DNA from 2 places in the Stenotrophomonas sp. Steno-C18 genome. Region 2 is predicted to be linked to the other one. Evidence: riboswitches for the same ligand, from Rfam matches in the RefSeq annotation. Region 2 holds a riboswitch; the other holds the start of a gene.
What was found. Region 2 has a riboswitch for thiamine pyrophosphate ahead of AC06FE_RS04875 (TonB-dependent siderophore receptor). Riboswitches for the same ligand answer to the same signal wherever they lie in the genome.
Positions count from the first base shown of each region.

Region 1: another riboswitch for thiamine pyrophosphate. It lies ahead of thiC (phosphomethylpyrimidine synthase ThiC); the one in region 2 lies ahead of AC06FE_RS04875 (TonB-dependent siderophore receptor).

Region 1 is NZ_JBWJOX010000003.1:167,196-175,862, forward strand. It holds gene thiC (phosphomethylpyrimidine synthase ThiC) at 60-1,934, opposite strand; TPP riboswitch at 2,051-2,152, opposite strand; gene AC06FE_RS08050 (BCCT family transporter) at 2,371-3,948, shown strand; gene ggt (gamma-glutamyltransferase) at 4,143-5,849, opposite strand; gene AC06FE_RS08060 (prepilin-type N-terminal cleavage/methylation domain-containing protein) at 6,002-6,796, shown strand; gene AC06FE_RS08065 (hypothetical protein) at 6,801-7,355, shown strand; gene AC06FE_RS08070 (hypothetical protein) at 7,352-8,667, shown strand, end outside.
Region 2 is NZ_JBWJOX010000002.1:69,566-78,232, forward strand. It holds gene AC06FE_RS04845 (TonB-dependent receptor) at 1-271, opposite strand, end outside; gene AC06FE_RS04850 (hypothetical protein) at 594-980, opposite strand; gene AC06FE_RS04855 (DNA glycosylase AlkZ-like family protein) at 1,030-2,124, opposite strand; gene AC06FE_RS04860 (hypothetical protein) at 2,173-3,126, opposite strand; gene AC06FE_RS04865 (hypothetical protein) at 3,437-4,402, shown strand; gene AC06FE_RS04870 (phosphotransferase enzyme family protein) at 4,656-5,792, shown strand; TPP riboswitch at 5,836-5,931, shown strand; gene AC06FE_RS04875 (TonB-dependent siderophore receptor) at 6,000-8,171, shown strand; gene pnuC (nicotinamide riboside transporter PnuC) at 8,168-8,667, shown strand, end outside.

The DNA.
Region 1 (8,667 bases), on a different contig from region 2:
CCATCCGCGTCAACCCTGCCCCGGGAAGCCGGCGGGCTCCCCGGGAGCGGAACCGGCGGTCAATCCGGCCGGTACACCTGCGCGCCCTGTTCGCGGAACTGCGCCGACTTCTCGGCCATGCCCGCTTCCAGCGCGCGCGCCTCGTCCACGCCCTGTTCGGCGGCGTAATCACGCACGTCCTGGGTGATCTTCATCGAGCAGAAATGCGGGCCGCACATCGAACAGAAGTGGGCCAGCTTGTGGACGTCCTTGGGCAGGGTTTCGTCGTGGAATTCCCTGGCTTTCTCCGGATCCAGGCCGAGGTGGAACTGGTCCTCCCAACGGAACTCGAAGCGCGCCTTGGACAGCGCGTTGTCGCGCACCTGCGCGCCCGGGTGACCCTTGGCCAGGTCGGCCGCGTGCGCGGCGATCTTGTAGGCCATGATGCCGTCGCGCACGTCCTGGCGGTTGGGCAGGCCCAGGTGTTCCTTGGGCGTCACGTAGCACAGCATCGCCGTGCCGTACCAACCGATCATCGCCGCGCCGATGGCGCTGGTGATGTGGTCGTAGCCCGGCGCGATGTCGGTGGTCAGCGGGCCGAGCGTGTAGAACGGCGCTTCGCCGCACTCGTGCAGCTGCTTGTCCATGTTCTGCTTGATCAGGTGCATCGGCACGTGGCCCGGACCTTCGATGATGGTCTGCACGTCATGCTTCCAGGCGATTTTGGTCAATTCGCCCAACGCTTCCAGCTCGCCGAACTGCGCCGCGTCGTTGGCATCGGCGATGCAGCCCGGGCGCAGGCCATCACCGAGGCTGAAGGACACGTCATAGGCCTTCATGATCTCGCAGATGTCCTCGAAGTGCGTGTAGAGGAAGTTCTCCTTGTGGTGCGCCAGGCACCACTTGGCCATGATCGAACCACCACGCGAGACGATGCCGGTGACGCGCTTGGCAGTGAGCGGCACATGACGCAGCAACACGCCGGCATGGATGGTGAAGTAATCCACGCCCTGCTCGGCCTGTTCGATCAGGGTGTCGCGGAAGATTTCCCAGTTGAGTTCTTCGGCACGGCCATCCACCTTTTCCAATGCCTGGTAGATCGGCACGGTACCGATCGGCACCGGGGAATTGCGGATGATCCACTCGCGGGTTTCGTGGATGTGCTTGCCGGTGGACAGGTCCATCACCGTGTCGCCGCCCCAGCGGATCGCCCACACCAGCTTCTCCACTTCCTCGGCGATACCCGAGGACACCGCGCTGTTGCCGATGTTGGCGTTGATCTTGGTCAGGAAGTTGCGGCCGATGATCATCGGCTCGCTTTCCGGGTGGTTGATGTTGTTGGGCAGCACGGCGCGCCCACGCGCGATCTCGTCACGCACGAATTCCGGGGTGATGACCTTCTGGATGTCGGCGCCGAAGCTCTGCCCCGGGTGCTGCGCGAGCAGGCCGGCATCACGTACCGCCTCCAACTGCTGGTTCTCGCGGATGGCGACGAACTCCATCTCCGGGGTGATGATGCCGCGGCGCGCGTAATGCATCTGGGTGACGTTGGCACCGCCAATGGCACGACGCGGCAGCACGCGTGCCGGGAAACGCACGGCATCGAGCCTGGCATTGCCTTCGCGCGAACGCCCGAACGCCGAGCTCAGGCCCGGCAGCTGCCCGGTATCGCCACGCTCCTGGATCCAGCGTGCGCGCAGTGGCGCCAGCCCGGCGGCCAGGTCGATGCGCGCCTGCGGATCGGTGTACGGGCCGGAGGTGTCGTACACCGTGATCGGCGGGTTCTCCTCGCCGCCGAACAACGTGGGCGTGCGCGTCTGTGCGATCTCGCGCATCGGCACCTGCAGGTCGGCCCGCGAACCGGGCACGAAGATCTTGCGCGAGCCGGGGATCGGCTGGGTCACGGATTCGGAGAGTTGCTGGGCCTGCTGCTGCAGGCTGGGCTGGGCGTTCATCGGCATTCGTCCTGGTCAAGCCGCACCGGGAGGTGCGGGCCATGCGAGGGATTCGCATGACGGAACGAAGCGAAGGCGCACGCCGATGGCGGTTGTCCCCTGTGAACGGAACGCATGCCGTGGCACACGAAGCTTCCCTACGCCGGTATGAGCCGGATCAGGTTCGAAGGGTATGTCTCAACCGTGGCCCGATGGCCGCGGTACCCCCGCTTCGGGCGGCATTAGACCACAAAGCGGTGCCACCTGGCCCGGTGCGCCGCGTCATCGCCTGCTAACGGAATCGTGACGTGCCGTTCAGTAACATCCCGCCCGGTGCGATGCCCTGCTGGCCGCGCCACGGTGCTCGTCCACCTTTCCCTGCCCGGCCCTGGCGCCGGCCCTCGCTGCAAGCCCCGGCTCGCTCCCCTCAATCGCTCTTGATCGGAGACGCTCCTTCATGGTGTTTCGTGTTTCCATCGCACTGGTCGCCGTACTGGTGCTCCTGGCCGGCATTGCGCCCGGCCCCTTCAACGACGTGGTCCAGGCCACGCTGACGCACGTCGTGCGCGGCGCGGGCTGGATGTACCTGTTGATCGTGTTCCTCACCCTGACCTTCCTGCTGTACCTGGCGTTCGGCCGCTTCGGCAACCTGCGCATCGGCGGCGAGGACGCCGAGCCGGACTTCTCGCGCGCCAGCTGGCTGTCGATGCTGTTCGCCGCCGGCATGGGCATCGGCCTGGTGTTCTGGGGCGCGGCCGAGCCGATCTCGCACTTCGTCACCCCGCCGGAAGGGCTGCCGCCACAAGGCATGGACGCGGCGCGTGCCTCGATGCGCTACGCGTTCTTCCACTGGGGCCTGCACCCGTGGGCGATCTACGCGCTGATCGGGCTGGCGATGGCCTGGTTCCAGTACAACCGCAATGGCCGGGGGCTGATCAGCGACATGCTGCAACCGGTGATCGGCCGCCATCACCGCGGCGCGTTCGGCAAGCTGGTGAACATCGCCGCGGTGGTGGCCACCGCGATCGGCGTCGCCACCACGCTGGGCTTTGGCACCATCCAGATCTCGGCCGGCCTGCAGCGCGTGTTCGGCATCACCGCCGATGTCCCGCTGCAGATGACGGTGATCGCGGTCGCCTTCGTGCTGTACATGATCTCCACCACCAGCGGCGTGGAGCGCGGCATCAAGTGGCTGTCCAACTTCAACCTGGCTCTGGCCGCGCTGCTGTTGGCCGCGGTGCTGGTGCTGGGCCCCACCGGCTTCATCTTCGACACCTTCACCACCACGCTGGGCTCCTACCTCAACCAGCTGGTGACGATGAGCCTGCGCATGTCGCCATTCTCCGGCAGCACCTGGGTGGCCGACTGGACCATCTTCTACTGGGCCTGGTGGATTGCCTGGGCGCCGTTCGTCGGCGCCTTCATCGCGCGGGTGTCACGCGGCCGCAGCGTGCGCGAGTTCGTGGTCGGGGTGGTGCTGGCACCGACCGTGCTCGGCTTCCTGTGGTTCTCGGTGTTCGGTGGCACCGCGCTGTGGTCGCAGCTGTTCGGCCACGCCGACCTGGTGCAGGCGCTGGGCAACGGCTACGAGACGGTGCTGTTCACCCTGTTCGACAGCCTGCCCGGTTCGCTGCTGCTGTCGTGCCTGGCACTGGTGCTGCTGATGATCTTCTTCGTCACCTCGGCCGACTCGGCGGTGCTGGTGTTGGCCAGCATGTCCACCGACGAGGCCGGCGACCCGCCGCTGTCACGCAAGCTGGTGTGGGGCGTGGCGGTGGCGCTGATCGCCGCGGTGCTGCTGCTGGCCGGCGGGCTGGACGCACTGCAGGGCATGATCACCATCGCCGCGTTGCCGTTCGCGCTGCTGATGGTGCTGGTGATGGTGTCGCTGTACCGCGTGCTGGACGCCGAGTCCAACCGCCAGCGGCGGCTGGCGCAGCGCGGACGGCACCTGATCGAGGCCTGGATCGAACGCGAGCAGGCCGCGCAGGAGGATGCACGCGCGGAAGCCGCGCGGAACGTGGGCGGGGATTGAGGCAAGGGCCTTACCCCTCCCCGACCCTCCCCTTCGCCTGTGGCGAAAGGGAGGGGGCGAAGCAGGAGCAGAAGCGGAGCGCAGGCGACACAGGGAGCTTTCAGCTCCTGGCTCTTGGCTCTTCCCCCTCCTTTTCGCCGCAGGCGAAGGGGAGGACCGGGGAGGGCTGCTTCTGCTTCCCCGAACAGCCCAGCTCAGTACCCGGCCGCCTGCCCGTCCTTGCGGCTCTCGGAAGCGCCGTAGTACACGCCGCTCTCCGGATCCCGCATGATCGCCTGGTAGCCGCCATACGGACCATCGGCGAACGTCACCCGGTGTCCCCTGCGCATCAGGCTGCGCACGGTTTCCCAACTGAAGCCGGTCTCCAGGTTCACTTCCCCACCGTCGCTCATCGCCGTGCCCTGCCCGGTCGGTTCGCTGGAGCCTTCGTGCTGGATGCGCGGCGCATCGCCGGCTTCCTGCAGGTTCATGCCGAAGTCCACCAGGTTCATCACGATCTGCGCATGCCCCTGCGGCTGCATCGCCCCGCCCATCACGCCGAAGCTGGCAAACGGCTTGCCGTCCTTGGTGATGAACGCCGGGATGATGGTCTGGAACGGCCGCTTGCCCGGCGCGTAGCCGTTGGGATGGTCCTTCTGCAGCACGAACATCTCGCCGCGATCCTGCAGGATGAAACCCAGCCCCGGCGGGGCCATGCCGCTGCCCATGCCGCGGTAGTTGGACTGGATCAACGACACCATCATGCCGTCGGCATCGGCCACGGTCATGTAGATGGTGTCGCCCTGCTCCAGTTGCTTCGGCGTGCCCGGCTGGACTTCCTTCAACGCCTTGTCCATCGAGATCAGCGCACGCCGCTGCGCCGCATAGTCCTTGGACACCAGGCGTGCCACCGGTGCCGGCGCGAACGCCGGATCGGCGTAGAAGCGCGCACGGTCGGCGAAGGCCAGTTTCTTGGCCTCGACGAACAGGTGGATATGCTCGGGTGATCCGAACGGGATCTTCGAGAAGTCGTAGCCTTCCAGGATGTTGAGGATCTGCAGCGCGGCGATGCCCTGGCTGTTGGGCGGCAGCTCCCACACGTCATAACCCCGGTAGTTGCTGCTCACCGGCTCGACCCATTCACCGTGGTGCGCGGCCATGTCCTCGTAGCTGAGGAAACCATCGTTGGCCTTGAAGTAATCGCCAATGGTGCGGGCGATGTCACCCTTGTAGAACGCATCGCGGCCACCGTCGGCGATCTGCTGCAGGGTGTTGGCGAGATTGGGGTTGCGCCACATCTCGCCCTTGCGCGGCGCATGGCCATTGACCGTGAACTGCTCGGTGAAGCCGGGGTACTGCGACAGCCGTGGTACCGAGCGGTCCCAGTAGTAGGCGATCACCTCGGCCACCGGATGGCCGTCGCGCGCATAGCGGATGGCCGGGGCCAGGTTGTCGGCCATCGGCGTGCGGCCAAAGCGCTCGTGCAGCGCGAACCAGCCATCGACCGCACCGGGCACCGATACCGGCAGCGGCCCGGTGGCCGGGATTTCCTTCAACCCGCGGCGCTGCAACTCGGCCAGCGTCAGCGAACGCGGCGAGCGCCCGGAACCGTTGTAGCCGTACAGGCGCTGCGTCTTCGGATCCCAGACGATGGCGAACAGGTCGCCGCCCACACCGTTGCCGGTGGGCTCCATCAGGCCCAATGCGGCATTGGCGGCGATGGCCGCGTCCACCGCCGAACCGCCGCCCTTCATCACGTCCAGCGCGATCTGGGTAGCCAACGGTTGCGAGGTGGCTGCCATGGCATGCGGCGCGATGACTTCCGAGCGCGTGGCGAATGCGTGACCGGTGACACGGTCGGCGGCGGACGCCGCGCACAACGAGACGGATGAGACCGCCAGGAACAGGATGGGACGCAGCATCGGCGGGCTCCGGTGGGATGGTCCGGCGAAAGTAGCCCACCGCGCTGTCTTACGCACGTCTTACGCCCGCACCGTATCTAGCTCCTCCGAAACAAACCCGTCGCCCTGCATGGCCACGGCGGCATCCGGTTCTTCCAAAAGGGGCTCTTCCAATGCAAATGCGATCCAAGCGCCATCAGGGCGGCTTCACTCTGGTCGAGATGGCCGTGGTCCTGGTCATCATCGGCGTGATCATCGGCGCGGTGATGATCGGCCGCGACGTGCAGCGCAACGCCGAATACACGCGCATCAAGCAGAAGTTCGTCGACCAATGGGTGGTGGCCTACAACAGCTACCACCAGCGCTTCGGTGCTCCGGTGGGTGACAACCAGGCCGCGCCGCGCCTGATGGTCGCCGGCAAGGAGTACGACATCGACATGGCCAACAACACCGCCAGCAAGGGCGCGATCTGCAATGGCTCGGCCTCGACCAAGAGCGACCAGCCGGTGACCGCCGCCTCGCAGGACGGCGACAAGCTGCGCGACTTCATGCGTGGCGCCGGCATCAGCCTGCCGCCGGGCCGCGGCGAGGGCTTCGAGGACCGCTACGTCTACCTGGACACCAACGGCAACCCGCAGGAAATCCAGGTCTGCTTCCAGTGGAACCCGGCCGAGACCGCCTCCGGCGCCGGCAACGTGATGGTCATCTCCGGCCTGACCCCGGACCTGGCCCGCTCGCTGGACCAGATGATCGACGGCAAGCCCGACCCGCAATCCGGCGCGTTCCGCCAAGTGGGCCTGAACAAGCGCAGCGTGGGCAGCAACGCCGACGCCGAGAGCATGGAGTGGAAGGGCAACAACACCAACAAGGCCGGCTCGGCCGGCGCGGCCAACTCCAACGTCGCCGGTGGCGGTGATGACACCGACCAGGTCATCACGCTGGTCGCCCATTACAAGATGAACCAGTAAATCCATGGACATCGCCTCCCTGCTGGGCCGGCTGCGCCGGTCCCGACGTCTCTCCCTGATGATCTTCGCGGTGACGTTGCTGGCACTCGTGGCCACGGCCGTGTGGTTCATCTCCGCACGCAGCAGCCTGGCCCGTGCCTACGACCAGCTCAGCACCCGCAACGAGCTGCTGTCGCAGGCGCGGATGGCCCAGCAGGAGGCGCAACTGAAGGTCGACAACGCCGGCTCCGCCCGCCAGCTGCTGGAGCAGCTGGAAGGGTTGGGGATGGAGCCCACCGGCTGGGGCGAGCGCCTGATCAACCTCAACCAGACCCAGCTCTCGCGCATGGATGCCGACGCCCTGCTGGGCGGCATTGCTCCCAGCCCCGACCGCATCTTCGGTGCGGACGTGTTCGAGCTGTCGGTGACCGACCCGACCGAAGGACTGTTCCACCTGCCCACCACGTTGTCCGACCGCCCGCCGGCGCCGTTGTCGCTGACCCTGCGCGGCAGCCTGCTGTTCCGCACCGCCGGTGGCCCGCTGCCGCCCCAGAGCACGCCGGGAGGCGCGCAGCCATGAGCATGCAGAACATCGTCCAGTTGCCCGGGCGCTGGCTGACCTTCGACCAGGACCGCGTGACCGTCAGCGACACCCGTCCGCGCCTGGAAGGGCCGGCCTGGCTGTTCGCCGAATTCGAAGGAGGCAACAGCGGCGTGATGTCGCTGGAAGGCAGTTCGGCGCACGCCGTCGCGCTGATCGAGAAGCGCCTGCGCGCCGATGGCCTGATCGACGGCGAAGGCAAGATCCTGATCCACAAGAACCGCTCGATGGGCGCGGGCTACCAGACCCTGTTCACGGCGGTGCCGCTGGATACCTGGCAGCAGACCTATGCCTGGGCCGAAGCGCAGCCGGACCATTGCCTGGTGGTGCCGCTCACCTCGCTGATGTGGCGCACGCTCAAGGCCGGCGATGGCCTGGTCGTGCACAGCGGACGGCAGATGAGCGTGCTGGCGCTGCGCAAGCACGACATCATCCACCGCGCCTCGATGGCCTACAGCGAGGACGCCTCGGACCTGTCGATGACCGCCGGCGCGCTGGCCCAGCAGGTGGCCGACGACCTGTCGCGCAACGACGAGGAAAGCGAACCGCTGCAGTTCCGCTGGTGCTCGTTGTTCGTGCCGGCGACCGAACCGGGCCAGGCCCCGGCCAACCAGCAGCTGGCCGAGATCTTCGCGGTCAACACCGGCTGCCAGGTCAAGCAGGTGCCGATGCAGGTCTACCACGATGCGGAAGGCCAGGCGTGGTCCAGTGGCATCGCGTGGATGGCCGCACAGGCGTCGCCGCGCGATGCGGTCAACCCCACCGCCAGCCGTGCGGCCTACCTGGCCGAATGGGCGCTGCCGCTGGCATCGGCGGCCTCGCTGCTGATCGCCATCGCGCTCGGCACGCTTGGCACACGCTGGATGCTCGCCGCGCACGACGCCAACGAGCGCAGCGAAACGATCAGCCAGGAGATCGCCTCGCTCGAGGAGCAGGCCCGCCAGCTGTCCGGCAAGGCCGCCATGCCGCCGGGGTTCGATGCCGCCATGCAGTTCGTCAACAAGGCCAAGACCCTCACCGACGGATTGGATCCGGTCACCGGGCTGGAGTCGATACGCCTGGCCGCGCAGGACGAGGTCCGCGTCCTGCGCGTGCGCGTGGAACAACCCGCACCGGGGCAGGCCACCGCCGCGCCGCGCACCCTGCGCGTGGACGGCATGGTCGACGCCGACCGCGGCACGCCGGGCATGCAGATCGCCACCTTCGTCGAGCGGTTGCGCCGCGAAGGCTTCGACCCCGAGCCGCTGGATCCGCAGTCCGGCGGTGCCACGCGCGCCGGTGGCGGCGTCTT
Region 2 (8,667 bases):
ATATGGCATGCCGATCGTTCAACGCGCTGGCATCCAGCACCGACACCGAGATGGGGGTCTCCTGCAGGTTGGTCTCGCGCTTCTGCGCGCTGACCACGACTGCGTCCAGGGTGGCAGCAACCGCCACACGCTCGACCTCGGCATCCGCTTGAATGGCATCTGCCTCGGTCGCGCATACGGCACCAGGCAAGACCAACGAGGCATGGATGAGGCACACAAAGGTACGCGCATGCGGGATGCGCACCGATGCGCGCGAAAGGGGATGGATCATGATCTGGACGTCACTCGGCTGGAAAAGAGTGGCGAATCCTGGTGAGCCCGAATGACAGTTTGGAGACGCGGGAAACGCCTGGCTGTACCCTTGTTCGCGCGACCAGATCGGACTGTACCGATGCTGATGACAGTCGAATTTCAGTCACTTTGCATGTTACCCGGATGGCGCGATTCAACGTGCCACGCACACGTACAGGCGCACCTCCCCGGCAAGCGCCGTATCCATCGCCCGACGGCACATCATCGTCCCAGCATCACACTGTTTCCCAACAGTTGGTTGCAGATATGACGACAGATCGTTCCGATATCGACAACGCCAATCAGTGTTGCCTCGACCGCCGCAGCGCCAGGTTGTAGAAGCTCGAGTACACCGTGGTCACCGACAGCGGCACCGCGATGGTTCGCGCGATTTCCGGCGTACCGGCCAGCCAATGCAGGGTGGTCAGCAGTACCAGCGATACCGTCATCGCCACCACCGGCGGCAGCCACCCGCCCACGCTGCCCGGCAGGCGCACCGACATGGCCTCGATCATCCGCTTCAGGAACAGCGTGATCAGCGCCGACAGGGTGCCCTGCACCACGCCGGCGATCAGGGGGCGTGGCATCGGATGCGCGCTGTTGGCGAACACCGCCCAACCGCCCATGCCCAGGAACGCCACCGCCATGTGTACCGCGCTGCTGCGCATCGCCGCTGTCGCCCGCTTCATTGCCTGCCGCTCTCCTTGAGGGCGCGCGCCGCGCGGCGCCGCTCCGTTGTCATGGGTCCAACCCCAGGAACACCCGCATCCGCGCCAGCTCATCCTCCAGCCCGCGCCGGAATGCGGCGTCACGCGGTGCCCGCCCCGCCACGTAGCCCAGCTGCGCCTGCAGCTGGCCGCCAGCCACCCCGAGGTTGCCCCAGCCGATCACCTGCTCGCCCCACAGCAACGGCAGGGCGTAGTAACCGAGCTTGCGCTTGGCCGGCGGGGTGTAGGCCTCGAAGCGATAGGCCCATCCCCAGAACTGTTCGAAGCGGCGCCGGTCCCAGACCACCGGATCGAACGGCGTCAGCAGCCGCACCGCGTCATCGGGCTTCCAGCGCGCCGAGGCCGGGTTCTCGCCCTCGGGCCAGAACCAGTCCACGCCCTCCACGCGTACCGTGCCAAGACGCTGCCGTGCACGCTTCAGCGCATCGGCACGCAGCCCCTGCCATTGCGGCACGCCACTGCGCAGGTGGCCCAGCAGTTGGCCCAGGCTGGCCGCCGGCAGCGGTGCGTACTTGCCCACGATGATGTCGAGCAGCGCGTCCAGCCGGGCCTGAGCAACCTCCGCCGTCACCGGCGTCGCATCGCCCTGGCGCAGCGCGTACACGCGGGTTCCGCCCTCGCGCCGTGCCACCCGCAGCAACCCGCGGTAATGCATGCCGTCCAGCAGCTCGGTGCTGGCATTGGACGAGCCGCCAAACCAGTTGGTGGTCTTGCCGTGGGCGAACTGCGCATCGACCTCGCGCGGATGCACCACGCCACGTTCGGCGATGAACTCGCGCACCGCATGCGCCTGTTTCCAGCGCGCCGGCGTCCATACCACCCGCGCCTGACGCGGGTGCATCAAGGCATGGTGCGCGCGCGGCAGGAAGCCGTAGTTGACGAAGAAATCCTCTTCCAGCGCCAGCCGCGGATAGCGGCGCTCCAGCTCACCGGCGCGATAGCCGGTGACGCGGTGGCGCAGGGTCAGGTCCTGCGCACGCGCCGGCGCTCGGATCGGATCGGCCTGGACAAAGCCAAGCTTGCCGATCGCCCGCATCAGCGTGGTCGGCGTGAACAGCGAGCGGGCGATGGCATACCGGCGAAGATGGTCGAGGGTGGGCTGCATGGGGGAATGATGCACGCATTCCCCCCGCCCCACCCAGTGCCGCCGGGTTCAGCGCTGGCCGCTGGCCGCGCGGCAGTAGTATTCGGCCAGTGCGAAGCTCAAGGGATGCTGCGCGGTGAGCCCCCATTCCGCTTCCAGCGCGCCGGTACGGAACCGCACCACGCGGTCGGCCACCCCACGCGCCTCCAGCAGGCCGGGGAGTTTGGCGCCGAGCGCGCTGGCATCCAGCGCCTCGTCGCTCACGATGCACAGCCCCACGCCGGCAGCCAGCGGCGCTTCCTGCAACATCTCCTCAAGGTCTTCGATGCTGCCCTTGTCGTTGTCGATGGAATCGACCTCGGCCCCTTCCTCGGCCAACCGGTACTGCAGCTGGTCGGCATCGAGGAACAGCGTCATCAACGACGGCGCCGGACGGGGCGGCGCGTCGCACTTCTTCGGCCACGGCGCGGTCTGAACCGGGCTGAGGCTGCCGTCGGCAGCGACCTGGCGCACCGCAATCCCGCATCGCATGGCATCGAAGTCGCGGATCATGTCGCCCTCGTAGTCCACGCCCGCCTCAGGGACGAAGCTGACCTGCACCCCGCGTCCGCGCCCGCAGCTCAACCCGGCGCCGCTGGCGATCTGCGCCTGCAGCGCCACCGGCTGTCCCGGCACCAGCACGAACTCGGTGTAGTAAGGGTTGGCCATCAACCGGTTGCGGTCTTCCAGCGTGCGCGTGGTATCGCTCTGCGGGATGCCAATGGAGGTATTGGGCTGGCGCTTGCCGACCAGCGCCTTGAAGCCGAGCGACACCGCACCCGAACCCTCGATTTCCTCCTCGTAGGCATCCTCGCAGTGGGCGTTGGTGAACATGGTCAGGCCAACGCCGTTCTGCCCGAACAGGCGGATGCGGGCCGGGCGCTCGACGCTCGCGGGCGCAACCGGCGATGCCTGCGCCTGCACGGCCGATGCATCGATGAAGGAAACGCTGGCCAGGGCCAGCAACAGGGCGCGGGGGAACATGGGTACGAACTCCATTTCGAAAGGCGGATCGCCGGAAGAGGAAAGGGCGGCGCACGATAGCGCATCGCCGGTGACAGCATCGGCCGCGCGGACGGGAAATTGAGCCTGTTCCCTCAGCCCAACCCCTCTCCCCGCATGCGGGAGGGGGCCGGAGCAGGCCGCTCCTGCAGGCTGGCACGTTTCCTGCCCCTGCAAGTCCCAGTCCCCTGACCCATCGCGGGGCACTAGTCCGCAGCGTTTCGGATTGAATCCAGCAGCAGCTGGCACTGACCATTTCCGTGCGGCATGAGCCGCTTCTGGAGTTCGTTCCATGGAAAGGATCCGATCCACATTCGCTGGCCTGCTCTTCGCCGCCACCGTGCTGCTCACCCCCACTCCCGCGATCGCCGGCGGGGTGGTCGAATGCAACCGCTGCCCGTCCACCGTCAATGCTGCCATTTCCAAAGGGCCGGGTATTACCGTGGTCGTCGACTTCGAAAGCGCCAAGCTGACCGCCTACGATGTCGAGTACGACAAGGAGTTCAAGCGTTGGCGCACCCTCCGTGTCACCGTTCCAGCGAAGATCTCGGCGGCGTTCTACCGGATTCTTGAAGCGGCGGCTGCGGCCCCTTCCTCCCAACCGACCAATGGTTACCCAGGCTTCGGTGGTCCCGCGCCGGCAGATGAGGCAGCACGTGGGCGCTCCAAGGATTCGAAGGGCGGGCTGGTTGTCACGGCCCACCCGGATGACCCCCAGTTCTCCAACCCCACGGGCATCCGCTTTCCGGATGCCTACAAGAACTTCAGCGCCAGTGACATCGTCATGTCCGCCACGTCACGGACTCGGTTCGGCAGGGAAATCGCCCTGGACCTCGCCGGCGCAAACACCACCAGCGCGGCCTGGAACTCGGTTGCACTCACCCTGCAGGAGCTGGCGCTTTCCTGGGGCTCCCTGCGCGGTGCCGGGTCCATCATCGTGATGGTCAATTGGCGCGACGGCTCACGGACCGTCTATCGGGTCACCGTGGACAACGTGGGAGAGGCGAAGTACGTGACTGGCGAGAGTCGCGACGGTCTCGGCAACAAGTTTCCGGACGCAACCATCGCGACCCGCGATACCGCACCGGAGTACGCAGGCAACTACTACTTCGGCGAAGGCCGGGAAGGCTCGAGAAATCTGGAACGCTGGATCGAATCCGCCCGTCTCTACGGCGTCCCGATTGGAGGCTCCGCCGCGGGACGCAACCGGATGTCGTGCAGCTGGAATGGCGAGACGATCAACTGCAGCATCCGATGACGTCCCGCTTCACCTGCCTGTAGGGGGCTTCCGCCCAGTTGGCCGCAGGCATGAACGTGTCGGCCACCCTCTGCAGGCCAGGTGGGATGGAGGGGAGGCATTCCCCTGCCTCGCGCATTCGGACTCCGGTCATCCATGCATGGCGCCCCTCTCCCTGCATGCGGGAGAGGGGCGTTGCCGCACGTCCCCTCCCCTTGCCGGCCCGACGCGCTACCCTGTCGCCCCTGCACCGCCACGCCCGCCCCGCTTTGCCATGACCACCTCCCCTCACCGCGTCCAAGGCCTCAACAACGACGAGGTGCCGGCCGACTGGCCTGCGATCAGCGCCGGCGAGATCACATGGCTGGCGACGCGCTTCCCGCAGCTGGAAGCCACGGCAACGCTGATCTGGCACAGCCCACGCCCGATGTCCGCTGCGGCCATCGCGCAAGGCGTCAATGGCAGGGTCTTCATCAAGCGCCACCATCACCGCGTCCGCACCGCCGCCACGCTGGCCGAGGAGCACCGCTTCATCGCGCACCTGGCCCGGGCAGGTGTACCCGTGGTTGACGTACTGGCGGACCGCAGCGGAGCCACCGCCCTTGCGCACGAAGGCTGGACCTACGAGCTGCATGCCGTCGGCGAGGGGGACGACCTGTACCGCGATGCGCCATCATGGACGCCGCTTACCGACCTCGCCCAGGCACGCGAGGCCGGTCGCATGCTGGCCACGCTGCACCACGCAGCGGAGAGCTACACCGCGCCACAGCGCGACACCCACATTCTGGTCGCCCGCGATGACCTGATCCGCAGCCCAGACCCCATCGCGCTGCTGGCACGCGACGCCTCCACGCGCCCGGCCCTGCACGACTACCTGTCCCGGCGCCCATGGCTGCAGGAGCTGCAGCAGGATGTGCTGCCCTGGCACAACGGCTTGGCCGCGCGCCTGCAGGCCGAGCCACGCCTGTGGGCACACAACGATTGGCATGTCTCCAACCTGCTGTGGCGGCGCGAGGACGAGGCGACGCGGATCGCCAGCGTGCTCGACTTCGGGTTGGCCTCGCCAACCAGCGCGCTGTTCGACCTGGCCACCGCCATCGAGCGCAATGCCATCGCCTGGCTGGAACTGGAGCGCGGCATGGCTGCCGTGCATGTGGATACCGCACTGGCCCTTCTCGACGGCTACCGGCAGGTGCGCCCGCTCCCGGCCGCCCAGGTACACCTGCTGGCCGATCTGCTGCCCGTCGTGCATTTGGACTTCGCACTGTCCGAAGTGGAGTATTTCCACGGCATCACCGGCTCCACCGCCAATGCCGACGTCGCCTACTACGACTTCCTGCTCGGCCACGCCCGCTGGTTCGGCGGCGCCGACGGCCAGGCCCTGCTGACCGCCCTGCACGCCGCTGCCTGAATACCAACGGGGCGCAAATCCGTACCGTTTGTGGTCAAATACGCGCCTGAAGCGGGGGTGCCTGGTTTTTGCAGGCTGAGAGAGTCCCTTGGAACCTGATCCGGTTTGCACCGGCGTAGGGAGCTTTGAGCAGCAGGCACACCGCCTCCATGGCGTTGCGCGTGCGCGCCTTCGCTTCGTCTCCCCCATCGGCTGATGACGAAACGAATGAACCGCTGCTATCGAATCTCGCTGTTGACTGCTGCCCTGAGCGCGGCCCTGCCGCTGCACGCCAGCAACCCCGAAACCGCTGCCGCCGACCGCTCGCCCACCGAGCTGGCCGCGGTGCGCGTGCAGGCCGAGCAGCCGCATGCAAAGAACACCCAGTCCAACAGTTTCGGTGTGGGTGACTGGAAGAACACCCCCGCCTCGATCACCGTGCTGGACCGCGAGCTGCTCGACAGCCGCCACGTGCGCACGCTGTCCGAGCTGGCCTACAACGACGCATCGCTGGGCGACAGCTACGCGCCGGTCGGCTATTACCAGAACATCGCGATCCGCGGCTTCGCGCTGGATACCGCCACCGGCTACCGCTTCAACGGCCTGACCATCGCCGGTGAGCAGCGCCTGGCGCTGGAGAACGTGCAGCAGGTGGAGATCCTCAAGGGCGAAGCCGGCCTCGCTGCTGGCGTAATCGCACCGGGCGGCGTCATCAACTACGTCGGCAAGCGCCCGGCCGAAGTGCGCAGCGTCACCCTCGGCACCGATTCGGAAGGCAGCCGTTACGCCGCCATCGACGTCGGCCACTGGGTCACGCCGCGCATCGGCCTGCGCTTCAACGCCGCGTGGGATGACAGCAGTTCCTATATCGACAACGCCGATGGCCGCCGCAACTTCTACGCACTGGCCACCGACTGGCTGATCGGCGAGCGCGGCAAGCTGGAAGTGGACGCCAACTATCAGGCCAGCGCGCAGCGCTCGGCGTCCGGCTACCAGTTGCTGGGCGCCACCGCGTTGCCGCGCAACGTTGACCGCAAGAAGATGCTCGGCCACCAGGCATGGCAGGCACCGGTCGGCATCGACAGCACCAACCTCACCGCGCTGCACACCTTCGACTTCAACGCGGCCTGGCAGTCACGCGTGTCGGCCAGCTACAGCCGCTCGGTCATCGACGACAACGTCGCCTTCGCCTACGGCTGCTACTACGCCGCCGAATGCGCCGACGGCAGCGTGCCGGGCAACTACTTCGCGCCCAACGGCGACTACGATATCTACGACTACCGCAGCCCGGACGACACCCGCCGCAACCGCCAGCTGCGCGCCGAGCTGCGTGGCCAGTTCAGCACCGGCAACGTCGCGCACCAGCTGACCGTGGGTGCGGACTACTTCGACCGCACCGTGGACAAGCGCCGCAACGTCAACGAGTACGTGGGCACCGCCAACATCCACGACAAGGACGTACCGCAATTCGCACCCTCGCCGCTGCAGCCGGGCCCGTCGGTGCGCCGCCTGGACAGCACGCAGAAGTCGCTGTTTGTGCTCGACCGCGTGAGCTTCGCCGACGATTGGCAGCTGCTGGCCGGTGGCCGCTTCGTGCGCCTGGACGAGCGCGCCTTCGACAAGCGCGGCAACCTGGAACGCAGCAACCGGCTGTCGCGCTTCCTGCCGCAGACCGCGCTGATCTGGAGCGCCAACGACGATCTCAACCTCTACGCCAGCTATGCGCAGGGCATTTCGCTCGGCCAGGAGGCACCGTTCTGGACCACCAATGAAGGCACCTTCCTGCCGGCGGTGCGCTCGCGCCAGGTCGAGGTCGGCGCCAAGTACACCCCGTCGGATGCGCTGACGTTGAGCGCGGCGCTGTTCCGCATCAACCAGCCGTTCCAGTACGCCAAGCCCGACGACAGCGACTACGGCTACACCTTCGTGCAGGAAGGCCAGCAGACCCACACCGGGCTGGAACTGAGCGCACAGGGCCACGTCACCGAGCGCCTGCAGCTCACCGCCAGCGCCACCGCGCTGCGCGCACGCGCGCGCAACAGCGGCACGCCTGCCTACGAGGGCCACCCGCTGATCAACGTGCCGAGCGGCCGCGCCAGCCTGCATGCCGACTACGCCCTGCCCTTCGCCGAAGGGCTGGGCATCACCGGCGGCTGGCGCTATGCCTCTTCCAACGTCGCCACCGCCGATGGCCGTGTGCGTGCGCCCAGCTACAGCGTGGTGGATGCCGGCCTGCGCTTCCAGCACCAGCTGCGCGCGCACGCGGTGAACTGGAACCTGTCGGTGGACAACGTGTTCAACCGCTTCTACTGGCGCGATACCGGCAGCAGCTCCGGTGACTACTACCTGTTCCCGGGTGCACCGCGGCAGGCGCGCCTGTCGGTGACCATCGCGCTATGAACCCGGCGATCCTGGAATGGTCGGCGGTCGCGGCCAGCATCCTCGGCGTGTGGCTGATGGCGCAGCGGCGGATGCTGGCCTGGCCGGTCGGGTTGGTCTCGGTCGGCCTGTACGCGCTGGTGTTCATCGAGGCCCGGCTGTACTCGGACACGCTGCTGCAGGGCGCGTTCGCCGCCTTCCTGCTGTACGGCTGGCTCAACTGGCGCAGACAGACGCAGGCCGAAGGCCGCATCGTCATCGCGCCCTTGGCCACCGGCCAGTGGACGCGCGACCTGGGCATCGGCATCGCCTTCGGCCTTGCCTTGGGCGCGGCCATGCACAGCTGGACCAACGCCGCCCTGCCGTGGTTGGACGCCATGCTCGCCGCACTCAGCCTGGTCGCGCAGTGGTGGCAGGCGCGCCGCCACACCGCCGCCTGGTGGCTATGGATCGTGGTGGACGTGGTTTACGTCGGCATGTATGCGGTGAAGTCGCTGCATGCCACGGCGGGCCTGTA